DNA from 4 places in the Rhizobium sp. MHM7A genome. Region 3 is predicted to be linked to each of the others. Evidence: riboswitches for the same ligand, from Rfam matches in the RefSeq annotation. Region 3 holds a riboswitch; each other region holds the start of a gene.
The links. Region 3 has a riboswitch for cobalamin ahead of nrdH (glutaredoxin-like protein NrdH). Riboswitches for the same ligand answer to the same signal wherever they lie in the genome.
Positions count from the first base shown of each region.

Region 1: it holds a riboswitch for cobalamin, as region 3 does, so the genes downstream of both, FFR93_RS22170 (CbtB-domain containing protein) here and nrdH (glutaredoxin-like protein NrdH) in region 3, are expected to answer to the same signal.
Region 2: it holds a riboswitch for cobalamin, as region 3 does, so the genes downstream of both, bluB (5,6-dimethylbenzimidazole synthase) here and nrdH (glutaredoxin-like protein NrdH) in region 3, are expected to answer to the same signal.
Region 4: it holds a riboswitch for cobalamin, as region 3 does, so the genes downstream of both, cobU (bifunctional adenosylcobinamide kinase/adenosylcobinamide-phosphate guanylyltransferase) here and nrdH (glutaredoxin-like protein NrdH) in region 3, are expected to answer to the same signal.

Region 1 covers NZ_VCHT01000007.1:41,928-44,121, forward strand. Annotated here, with positions in the region: gene FFR93_RS22160 (hypothetical protein) at 1-113, opposite strand, end outside; gene FFR93_RS22165 (CbtA family protein) at 167-901, opposite strand; gene FFR93_RS22170 (CbtB-domain containing protein) at 914-1,123, opposite strand; cobalamin riboswitch at 1,149-1,299, opposite strand; gene FFR93_RS22175 (histidine phosphatase family protein) at 1,355-1,909, shown strand; gene FFR93_RS40980 (hypothetical protein) at 2,146-2,194, shown strand, end outside.
Region 2 covers NZ_VCHT01000009.1:229,621-231,814, reverse strand. Annotated here, with positions in the region: gene FFR93_RS26380 (HAMP domain-containing methyl-accepting chemotaxis protein) at 1-583, opposite strand, end outside; cobalamin riboswitch at 889-1,076, shown strand; gene bluB (5,6-dimethylbenzimidazole synthase) at 1,118-1,807, shown strand; gene FFR93_RS26370 (DUF2865 domain-containing protein) at 1,811-2,194, opposite strand, start outside.
Region 3 covers NZ_VCHT01000034.1:10,830-13,023, reverse strand. Annotated here, with positions in the region: gene nrdE (class 1b ribonucleoside-diphosphate reductase subunit alpha) at 1-429, opposite strand, end outside; gene nrdI (class Ib ribonucleoside-diphosphate reductase assembly flavoprotein NrdI) at 408-809, opposite strand; gene nrdH (glutaredoxin-like protein NrdH) at 823-1,044, opposite strand; cobalamin riboswitch at 1,305-1,530, opposite strand; gene FFR93_RS39445 (heavy metal translocating P-type ATPase) at 1,923-2,194, opposite strand, start outside.
Region 4 covers NZ_VCHT01000002.1:857,769-859,962, reverse strand. Annotated here, with positions in the region: gene cobW (cobalamin biosynthesis protein CobW) at 1-435, opposite strand, end outside; gene cobU (bifunctional adenosylcobinamide kinase/adenosylcobinamide-phosphate guanylyltransferase) at 440-949, opposite strand; cobalamin riboswitch at 1,247-1,639, opposite strand; partial or broken gene FFR93_RS12500 (chloride channel protein) at 1,866-2,194, shown strand, end outside.

The DNA of each region.
Region 1 (2,194 bases), on a different contig from region 3:
CTGCGATAATCCGAAATGACCGCCATTTCGCCGTGGGAAATTGCCGGAATCTCGAGGCCGGCATGGGTGCCGCCAGAGCTGCCCCCATGGGCAAGAGCACTTCCGATAAACATTGGCAACAGGCTTGCGATGAGACTGAGAAAAGCAAACCTGCCGATACGCCGCATCACCGGAGCGCCGGCCGCAGTCCGCTCTTGGCGACAAGATGCCGTTCTGCCAGCACTCCGAAAACAAGGCCGAGCGCTGCCCAAAGGATCGCGTGCATGCCAAGCGTGGTCGCGCGGAACCGCCAGAGCACCGTGGCCGAGAAATTCTCCGGCACCTCGTTGATCGGCGGCAGCAGATAGAGAACCGCGCCGATGAAGACGAGATAGGCGATGCCGGCGATGATCGCGCCGTTCCAGAGACCGAAGCGCTCGCCAAGGCGTCGCGACAGCGCGATCGCCGCAATCAGCGAGGCGAGCGAAACGACGATCATCAGGAAGAACAGTTCGGTCCTGACACCGATCGTATCGGAACTGCCGACCGCCGGCGGGTTGGCCGGATACTTGATGCCGGGAACCAGAACGACCGCCACGAAGGCGGCAAGGGCGATGACGGCCGAGGTGCCGCGGGGCGAAAGCCTGCCGAAGCGGCCGTGCACGAAAGCGAAGGTGAGCGAGAAAAGCCCGCCGACGGCGATGCAGTAGGCCATGACGCCTGTGAAAAGGCCGAGACCGGCCTGCGTGGCACGGCTGACGATTTCAGGCTCGGCAGCTTCGCCCGCCGCCTGAGCGTTAGCCTCCTCGAAGGCGATCGCCGCATCGACCAGCGGCTCGCCGACGGTATGGGCGAAGACAAAAACGAGGATACCAGCAATCAGGCCCGCGAGCATGCCGCGAAGCAGAAGGTTTCCAACCATGTCAGTATTCCCTTAGTGGCAGGGAAAGCCGAGGAGATGGCGGGCATCATGCACGAATTCGTGCACATACATGCCGTTGAACAGCGCCATCGCGCCTTCCTCGGTGCCGACGAAATAAAGAACGATCAGCATCAGCAGACCGCCGAAAATCCCCCAGGGAAGGATATCGCCGGCGGGGATCGGAGTCGGCGCAGCGACGGGCGCGAAAGTGGTGTCAGACATGTATTCCTCCGGAATGACGCGTTCAGTCGAAAGAGTGTTGTGCGGCAGGGTCTGACTTCCAGCGCGATGAGCTTTCGACACGCTGGTCACAGTGGCGCGACCGCGCCGGATTTCCACCGGCTTCCAAACCCGCAACAGCACGTTTATATCTGCACGCCGAAGAAACTGTCAACGAAACTTCACGAAGCGGCAAAGGCCGTCCCCATTCCATCCTCGGAGATCAGAACAACCGTGAATACGCGCCTCACCTGGATCTGCCACGGCGCGACGGCGGCGAACCGCAAGGCCCGGTTTCCGCTCGACGAACCGTTGGAAGAAAAGGCAGTGGAAGAAGCAGCCAGGGTCGCTGCGCTCCCTCACGCGGATCGTATTGTCACCAGCCCCGCCTTGCGCGCCCGCCAGACGGCCGACGCGCTCCTTCTCGAAGGGCGGATAGACCCATCGCTCCGCGACTGCGATCACGGTCGTTGGGCTGGCAGGTCGATCCAGGCGATCGAGTCGGAAGAGCCGGAAAACCTCATGGCCTGGATGACCGAGCCGGAGGCGGCCCCTCATGGCGGCGAGAGCCTTCTTGACCTGCGGAAGCGCGTCGCTGGCTGGATGGAGGCGCAGTCCGAGCAGGGCGGTCACGTCATCGCTGTCAGCCATGCGGCCGTCATCCGGGCGGCCGTCGCGCATGTGCTTCAGGCGCCGCCCTCCTCCTTCTGGCTGACCGACGTCGAACCACTCGCCATCCTTCGCATGACAAGCAATGGAAGCCGCTGGTGTTTGCGCTTCCAGCATTAGAGATTCCTTATTTTCTCCAGCCTTGCACAAGCAAATCGCGTCATCCCTGTTGAACCCGGTTTTGCGGGGACTACTTCCTTGTCCCAAGGAGATGGAAGAATGGCATATGATTGGAGTGGAGAGCGTACGCGGCGCCTGCGGTTGATGCGCGTCGCCACGTTCACGCTTCTGGCCGGTCTCATCCTCAGCGTTCCGCTGTTGATCGTCACCGCCTGAAGCACGAGAAAAGGCGAGCGATGCGTCAGCACGCTCGCCTTCGTTCTTCTGGGCATCTTTTCGGCCTGA
Region 2 (2,194 bases), on a different contig from region 3:
GAAGGAGAGCGATGACTGCGAAGGCAGTGATGACGGATTGGGTGAGCAGCGAAACGAGAACCTTCTGGCGGACTTCGGAAGCTATCTTTTCGACAGACCAGTTCGTAACGACGTAGCCGGTTGTCTTGCCAGACTTGTCCAGCGGCAGCGGCGCAATAATCGTGACCAGACCGGCGGACATTCCGTTGTCATCGACTGTCGTTTTGTCAGGTTTGGCGCTGAGGCGCGTCGCCAGGTCGGCCGGCGTCGGCAAACCGGAAATGCCGTCGCGCGTCCAGGTGTCGACGGCAGCAGGCTCCGCGTTGAATGCGGCAAATTGAACGAGATCGAGCGAGGGGTCGTCACGGTACAGCGAATAGGCTTCGCGAACGGCGTTCGCCTTGCCCCATTTCACGCCGCCGGCGGCCAGAGAGGCAAACTGTTCCGCATCCTTGGACCAGTTCGCCTTGGCGCTATCGATCAGCGCCCGGGTTTCATACATCCACGTATAGGTGGCGAAAGCGGAAATGCAGCATACATTGACGGCGACGATGATCACAGCCAGCTTGGCTGTCAGGGGCATGGTTTTCAAGAATTGGAACATCCGCGGAGCCTGGAATTGCGGCTCGGTCGACCATCTTTGCGACCGGCATATCTGCACGGCATCGACGCTGACGGTCACATCACGAGCGCTCATGCCCATGTCTGATTTGCGACCCAAAACGCGCAAAGGCAGTGTGGATTTGATGTATGAAGAAATCATAAAGTAGAGGAGGATGGGTAGGCACACAGAGGCTGTTCCTCCCGCAACCAAAAGATCGCCGATGCGGAGCTGTCTGCCCCTGATCAGCCGTCTGCGGTCGTGGTTCAGGGTCAGTCTGCCCGCACTTGCCGCCGCGCCGGTTTCCTGAAATAGATGCGCCGTCAGGTGCTCGCCCTTTGGGCGGGAGAATCGGGAATCCGGTGCAATGCCGGAACGTGCCCAACGCTGTAAGGCCGACGTCTGCCGCTTCATCGTGCCACTGGCTTTTGCCGGGAAGGCTGCGGCAGATGGATGAAGCCAAGTCAGAAGACCGGCCTGGCGAGATAGACCCAACCCGCGCGGACGGCGGGCGGTTGCGTTGTTGGGGATATGACGATGCGACCCTTTGATGTGGATGCCCTTTCGGCGGCATCCGGTTTTTCGCCGGCCGAGCGCGAGGCGGTGTATCACGCGATCATGACGCGACGTGACGTGCGCAGCCAGTTCCTGCCCGATCCCTTGCCCGACGACCTCGTGGCGCGGCTTCTGACAGCCGCGCATCATGCACCTTCGGTCGGCTTCATGCAGCCATGGAATTTCATTCTGGTCAAAAGTGCAGCCGTCCGCTCGCGCGTGCGCGACGCCTTTGCTGTGGCCAACGATGAGGCAGCGTCGATGTTTGAAGGTGAGCGGCGGCAGGCCTATCGATCCCTCAAGCTCGAAGGCATCGTGGAGGCGCCGCTCGGTATATGCGTGACCTGCGACCCCACTCGCGGCGGCGGCGTGGTGCTGGGACGGACGCACAATCGGCGGATGGATTCCTATTCGACCGTTTGCGCCATTCAGAATCTCTGGCTTGCCGCCCGCGCCGAGGGGGTCGGCATCGGCTGGGTCAGCATCTTCCGTGAAGGTGACCTGAAAACCATTCTCGGCATCCCCGAGCATATCGAAGTGGTCGCCTGGCTCTGCGCCGGCTTTGTCGACCGGCTATATGAGGAACCGGAACTCTCGATCAAAGGCTGGCGGCAGCGGCTGCCGCTCGAGGAACTGGTTTTCCACGACGGATGGGGACGCAACGACCCCTAGCAGTTACTGCTGTTGCGGTTGTGGGCCCGGCGTTGCCGGATTGGCAAGATCGATCGAGCCCTGGTCGCCTGCAAGGAATTGCGGGCCGACCTGACGGATCTTGTTCCGCGTGGGGTCGTAGGGACGCTCGGGAACGGATGGTTGCTGCGGGGCCGCTGCTGCTGCAGTGTCCTTCGCCGGGGGGGTGGTGCGGATCGTTGTGATCGAACCCTGCTGCGGCGGCTCGCTTAGGGCCTGCTTGCCACGCATCTCCTCGTAATAGGCGGTGAGATTGCAGGCGCAGGAATTTTTCTCGCCAGGCGCGCGGTTCTTGTAGGCGAAGGCGTTCTTCATGGCGCTGTAGGGAGCGCCCGTCGCGACCGAGATCATGTTCGAGGCCTCGGTACT
Region 3 (2,194 bases):
CAGCGCCACCATGCAGATGCGGTCCTCATAGCGCTCAAGATAGCGCTTTCCATCGAAGGTCTTCAGCGTGTAGCTGGTGTAATATTTGAAAGCACCGAGGAAGGTGGGGAAGCGGAATTTCCTGGCATAGGCCTGATCGAACAGGTCGCGCACGAAATCGAAGGAATACTGGTCGAGCACCTCCTGCTCGTAATAACCCTCGGTCACGAGGTAATCGAGCTTCTCCCTGAGGTTATGGAAGAACACCGTGTTCTGGTTCACATGCTGCAGAAAGTACTGCTTGGCCGCCATGCGGTCCTTGTCGAGCTGGATCATTCCCTCATCGTCATAGAGGTTCAGCATCGCGTTCAGTGCATGATAGTCGAGCGTTTCGGCCGCCTTCAGCGGTTTTGCGCCCGCATCCCGCGTCAGATTTGTTCCCGTGTCCAAAATCGTCCCATCCCGTCTTTGACATTGGCGACATCCTCGGCTGTTCCCAGGAGCTCGAACCGGTAGAGGTACGGCACCTGGCACTTCTTCGAGATGACGTCGCCGGCGAGCCCGTAGGTCTCGCCGAAATTGCTGTTGCCCGCAGCAATCACGCCGCGGATGTTGGAGCGGTTTTCCGCGTCGTTGAGGAAGCGGATCACCTCCTTGGGCACGGCCCCTCTACCGCCATCCCCGCAATAGGTGGGCAAAATCAGCACATAAGGCTCGCGAATGTGGATGTGTTGAGCGCCGACGGGAATGCGCGCCGCGCGCAGCCCCAATTTCTCGACGAAACGATGGGTGTTCCCAGATCGGCTGGAATAATAAACGATCAGCCCCATCGTTTTTCTCAGCTCAGGAGAGCGCGCTGATCATATCCGGGCGGAACCCCGCCCAATGCTGGCTGCCGGCAACCACGACCGGAACCTGCATGTAGCCCATGCCGCGCACACGATCGAGCGCTTCGGCATCCTCGGAAATATCGACGATCTCATAATCCACGCCCAGACGGTCGAGGGCGCGGTAGGTGGCGGTGCATTGGACGCAAGCCGGCTTGCTGTAAACGGTAATGCTCATCATGTTCCTCGTAATGTCAATGAAGTCAGGACGCGGGTGTGGGATCGGGCGCCGTGCGGCGTCCGGGTAACGCTCGATAATGATCTGACAAACTTGGCGCTTCAGACGCCTGATAGCATCCTTCGCAGGATACGCGCGGGCGGCTGCCTTGATGTTCTCGACATGACTTCAAACCCCGAAGTGCTGATGCGGACGTTCGGAGTAGCGTAACAGGCGCGGATGTTCCGCCGTCAAGCACGCGACCTTCCGGACACCCCGCCCGTGGACGTTTCGTTCAAGGCAGGTCTCCTGACTTGCGGGTCGAAGCACCCTGCCCCAGCCTTCCCAAGGCATCATGCCTCAGTGACCTGAAATCGGACAGTTGCTCGCCGCTTACAGTTGCGGGGGCAGCTCCGGCCTTGTCCCGTCCTCATGGCGAGACGCACCGTATTCCCGTCTTAGCCCCGATCCTCACGAATCGAAGGAACCTTGAACACTAGATATAGTACGCGAATCCAAAATCGCGTCAACAGATGGTTGGGGCATTGCGTTACGGCATGTTTGAAATCACTGCGTTCCTGTGATAAACATGGCTAACGAAAGCTCAAGGAAAAGACGCTGTGGAGAAGGCTCTGATAGAACCGGTCTGCGACCGAGTCTGAGGCCGCTAACAAACCATTGCAACACCCGCGACGTGATCCTCGGCCTTGTGCCGAGGATCTGCCCCGATCAATTAAGTGTCTAAACATAAAGGTTTTTCTGCCGGTAAATTGCAGTGGTCAGATGCTCGGCACAAGGCCGAGCATGACAAAGGAGACCTTGTCAGCAAACTGAGAGCCGGCCCTACCGACGACCGGCTCCGCGATTTCGATTCTCGGTCAGGCCCGAATCCACGGTCTTCACATCTTTACGCGAAGCAGCCTGAGCGCGTTAATCGTCACCAGCACGGTGGCGCCGGTATCGGCGAGGATCGCCGGCCAGAGCCCGGTGATTCCTATGATCGTCGTCACCAGGAAGACTGCCTTCAGGCCGAGCGCGATGGTGATATTCTGCAGGATATTGCGCATCGTCCGCTTGGAAAGCGCGATCATCCGCGCCACATCACCGACGCGTCCATGCAGTACGGCGGCATCGGCGGTTTCCAGCGCCACATCGGTGCCGCCGCCCATGG
Region 4 (2,194 bases), on a different contig from region 3:
GTCGGCGAAACGACCGGCGGCAACGGCCGCGCTGTCGACAACGGTGATGACGCCGTCGACGGTCACTTGCGTACGGATATCGGGCCAGTTGAAAGCGGCGACCAGCGGCTGCGGCAGGGCGAGGCCGGAGGTTTCGATGACGATATGGTCGGGCCTCTGTTCGCGTTCCAGGAGCTTCGTCATAGTCGGAATGAAATCGTCGGCGACGGTGCAGCAGATACAGCCATTGGTGAGTTCGATAATGTCGTCCTCGGTGCAATTCTCTGCGCCGCAGCCCTTCAGCACCTCCCCATCAACGCCGAGATCGCCGAACTCGTTGATGATGAGCGCAATCTTTTTGCCGCCGGCATTGGTGAGCAGGTTGCGGATCATCGTCGTCTTGCCGGCGCCGAGGAAGCCGGTGATGACGGTTGCGGGGATTTTCTGCTGGTTCATACACTTAACCCTTCATTTTCAGCGGCAGACCAGCCGCGATGAAATAAACTTCGACGGCCTTCGCCGCGATCATTTGGTGCAGCCGGCCGGCATGGTCGCGAAAATCCCGCGCCATGCGATTCTCGGGCACGATGCCGAGGCCGACTTCATTGGAAACGATAACGAGCTGCGCCTTCGCCTGCGGCAACCAGGCGGCAAGCGCAGCAGCCTGAACCGCAATATCACGCCCGTCCATCATCAGATTGGTAAGCCAGAGCGTCAGGCAATCGACCAGGATCGCCCTACCCTCGCCATCGATAGCCGCAAGTCGCTCGGCAAGCGCCAGCGGCTCCTCATGCGTGATCCAAGAGGGGCCGCGATCGTCCTTATGCTGGTCGATACGCGCCTGCATCTCGTCGTCCCAGGCACGGCCGGTCGCGATATAATGGCGCTCGAGGCCGGTGGAAATGACGAGATTTTCGGCAAATCGGGATTTGCCGGAGCGGGCGCCGCCGAGGATGAGGGTGGCGGTCATGCTCGGACGCTCCTGCGAGAGAAGGTGGGGCGGCTCCACATCCCTCTTCTCCCCAGCGGGGAGAAGGTGTCGGCAGGCGGTTGAGGGGGTGAGCGGCGAAGCCGTGAATGCGCCGAGCGCAAGCGAAGAGCAAAAGGACGGAGGTGCTGCGTGGCCCCCTCATCCGACCCGTCGGGCCACCTTCTCCCCACTGGGGAGAAGGGGAAACCCGTACGCGCCGCCGAAGGCAGCGCCGAATTCGATCGTTCAGCCAAAACAACCTCCGTGCTGGCAGCGAGCAATGCGCCCAAATTGGGCATTATGCCCGGCACCGATGGCAGGTCTCCTGGCTCGCGGGTATCGGCACGATCGGGACGACCGTTTCCGGTCGCCCCTGATTGTACCGGCGGATCTGCCTCGCCTTCCCGGCTGCATCGATGAAAAGGTGGACGATTCGTAGATATAGAGGCGTCCGACCCCGGTTGATCACCATGCATATCCAGTGGCTTTTCCGGCATCTCGTCCGTTCCGCCCGCCCCCACCCTTGCAGGCTGCCAACGGAAAGTCTCGATGCCGGATGGAAGACCCTGACCGCTCTACAGTCGCGGGGTCGGCTGTGATGAAGGCGCCCGGTTTGGGTCCGCCCCGTCACATTCCCTTTTCATCCGGAAAGCGTAACGCGGATCCGGAACCATCCGTTATGTCAGGATGGTTAGGCAAGCCGGGAGATGAAGTCAACCGACCTTCGCCGCCACCCCGGGGCTGAATCACGTGAATGTCCAAAGCCAATGCGACTGACTTTACCGAAAATGTCGTCTTTAATCAGAGACTTACGTCGTGAATATTTGATCGGCCCGCCGGCTTTTCGCCGCAATTCCATCGCAAGCGGACTGCGTTGTCGCCCTTGACCGGGTCTCTCCCGCCTAGTTGTCTGGCCATGCTTATGAAATTGGATCGGCGCCGCCTGCGGGCGCTGCGTGTTTTCTTCGACCCCGGGCGGCTGCGCGCGCTGACCCGCCGCAGCGATGTCGGCCTGTCGCTGGCGGGCGCTGTCGTCGGCATCGCCTCTGGGCTTGCCGTCACAGGGATGAGCCTGGTTTCCAACGAGCTGCACCAGCTGATCTTCGGGCATATCGGACGATGAGAGGCTGAGCTCCTCGCTGATCGACGACAAGCTGCTGCTGCTCACAGCTCCTGTGATAGGCGGCCTCTTGCTCGGCCTCTTGCTCTTTGTACTGGCGAAACGGCGCAAGAAGCCGATGGTCG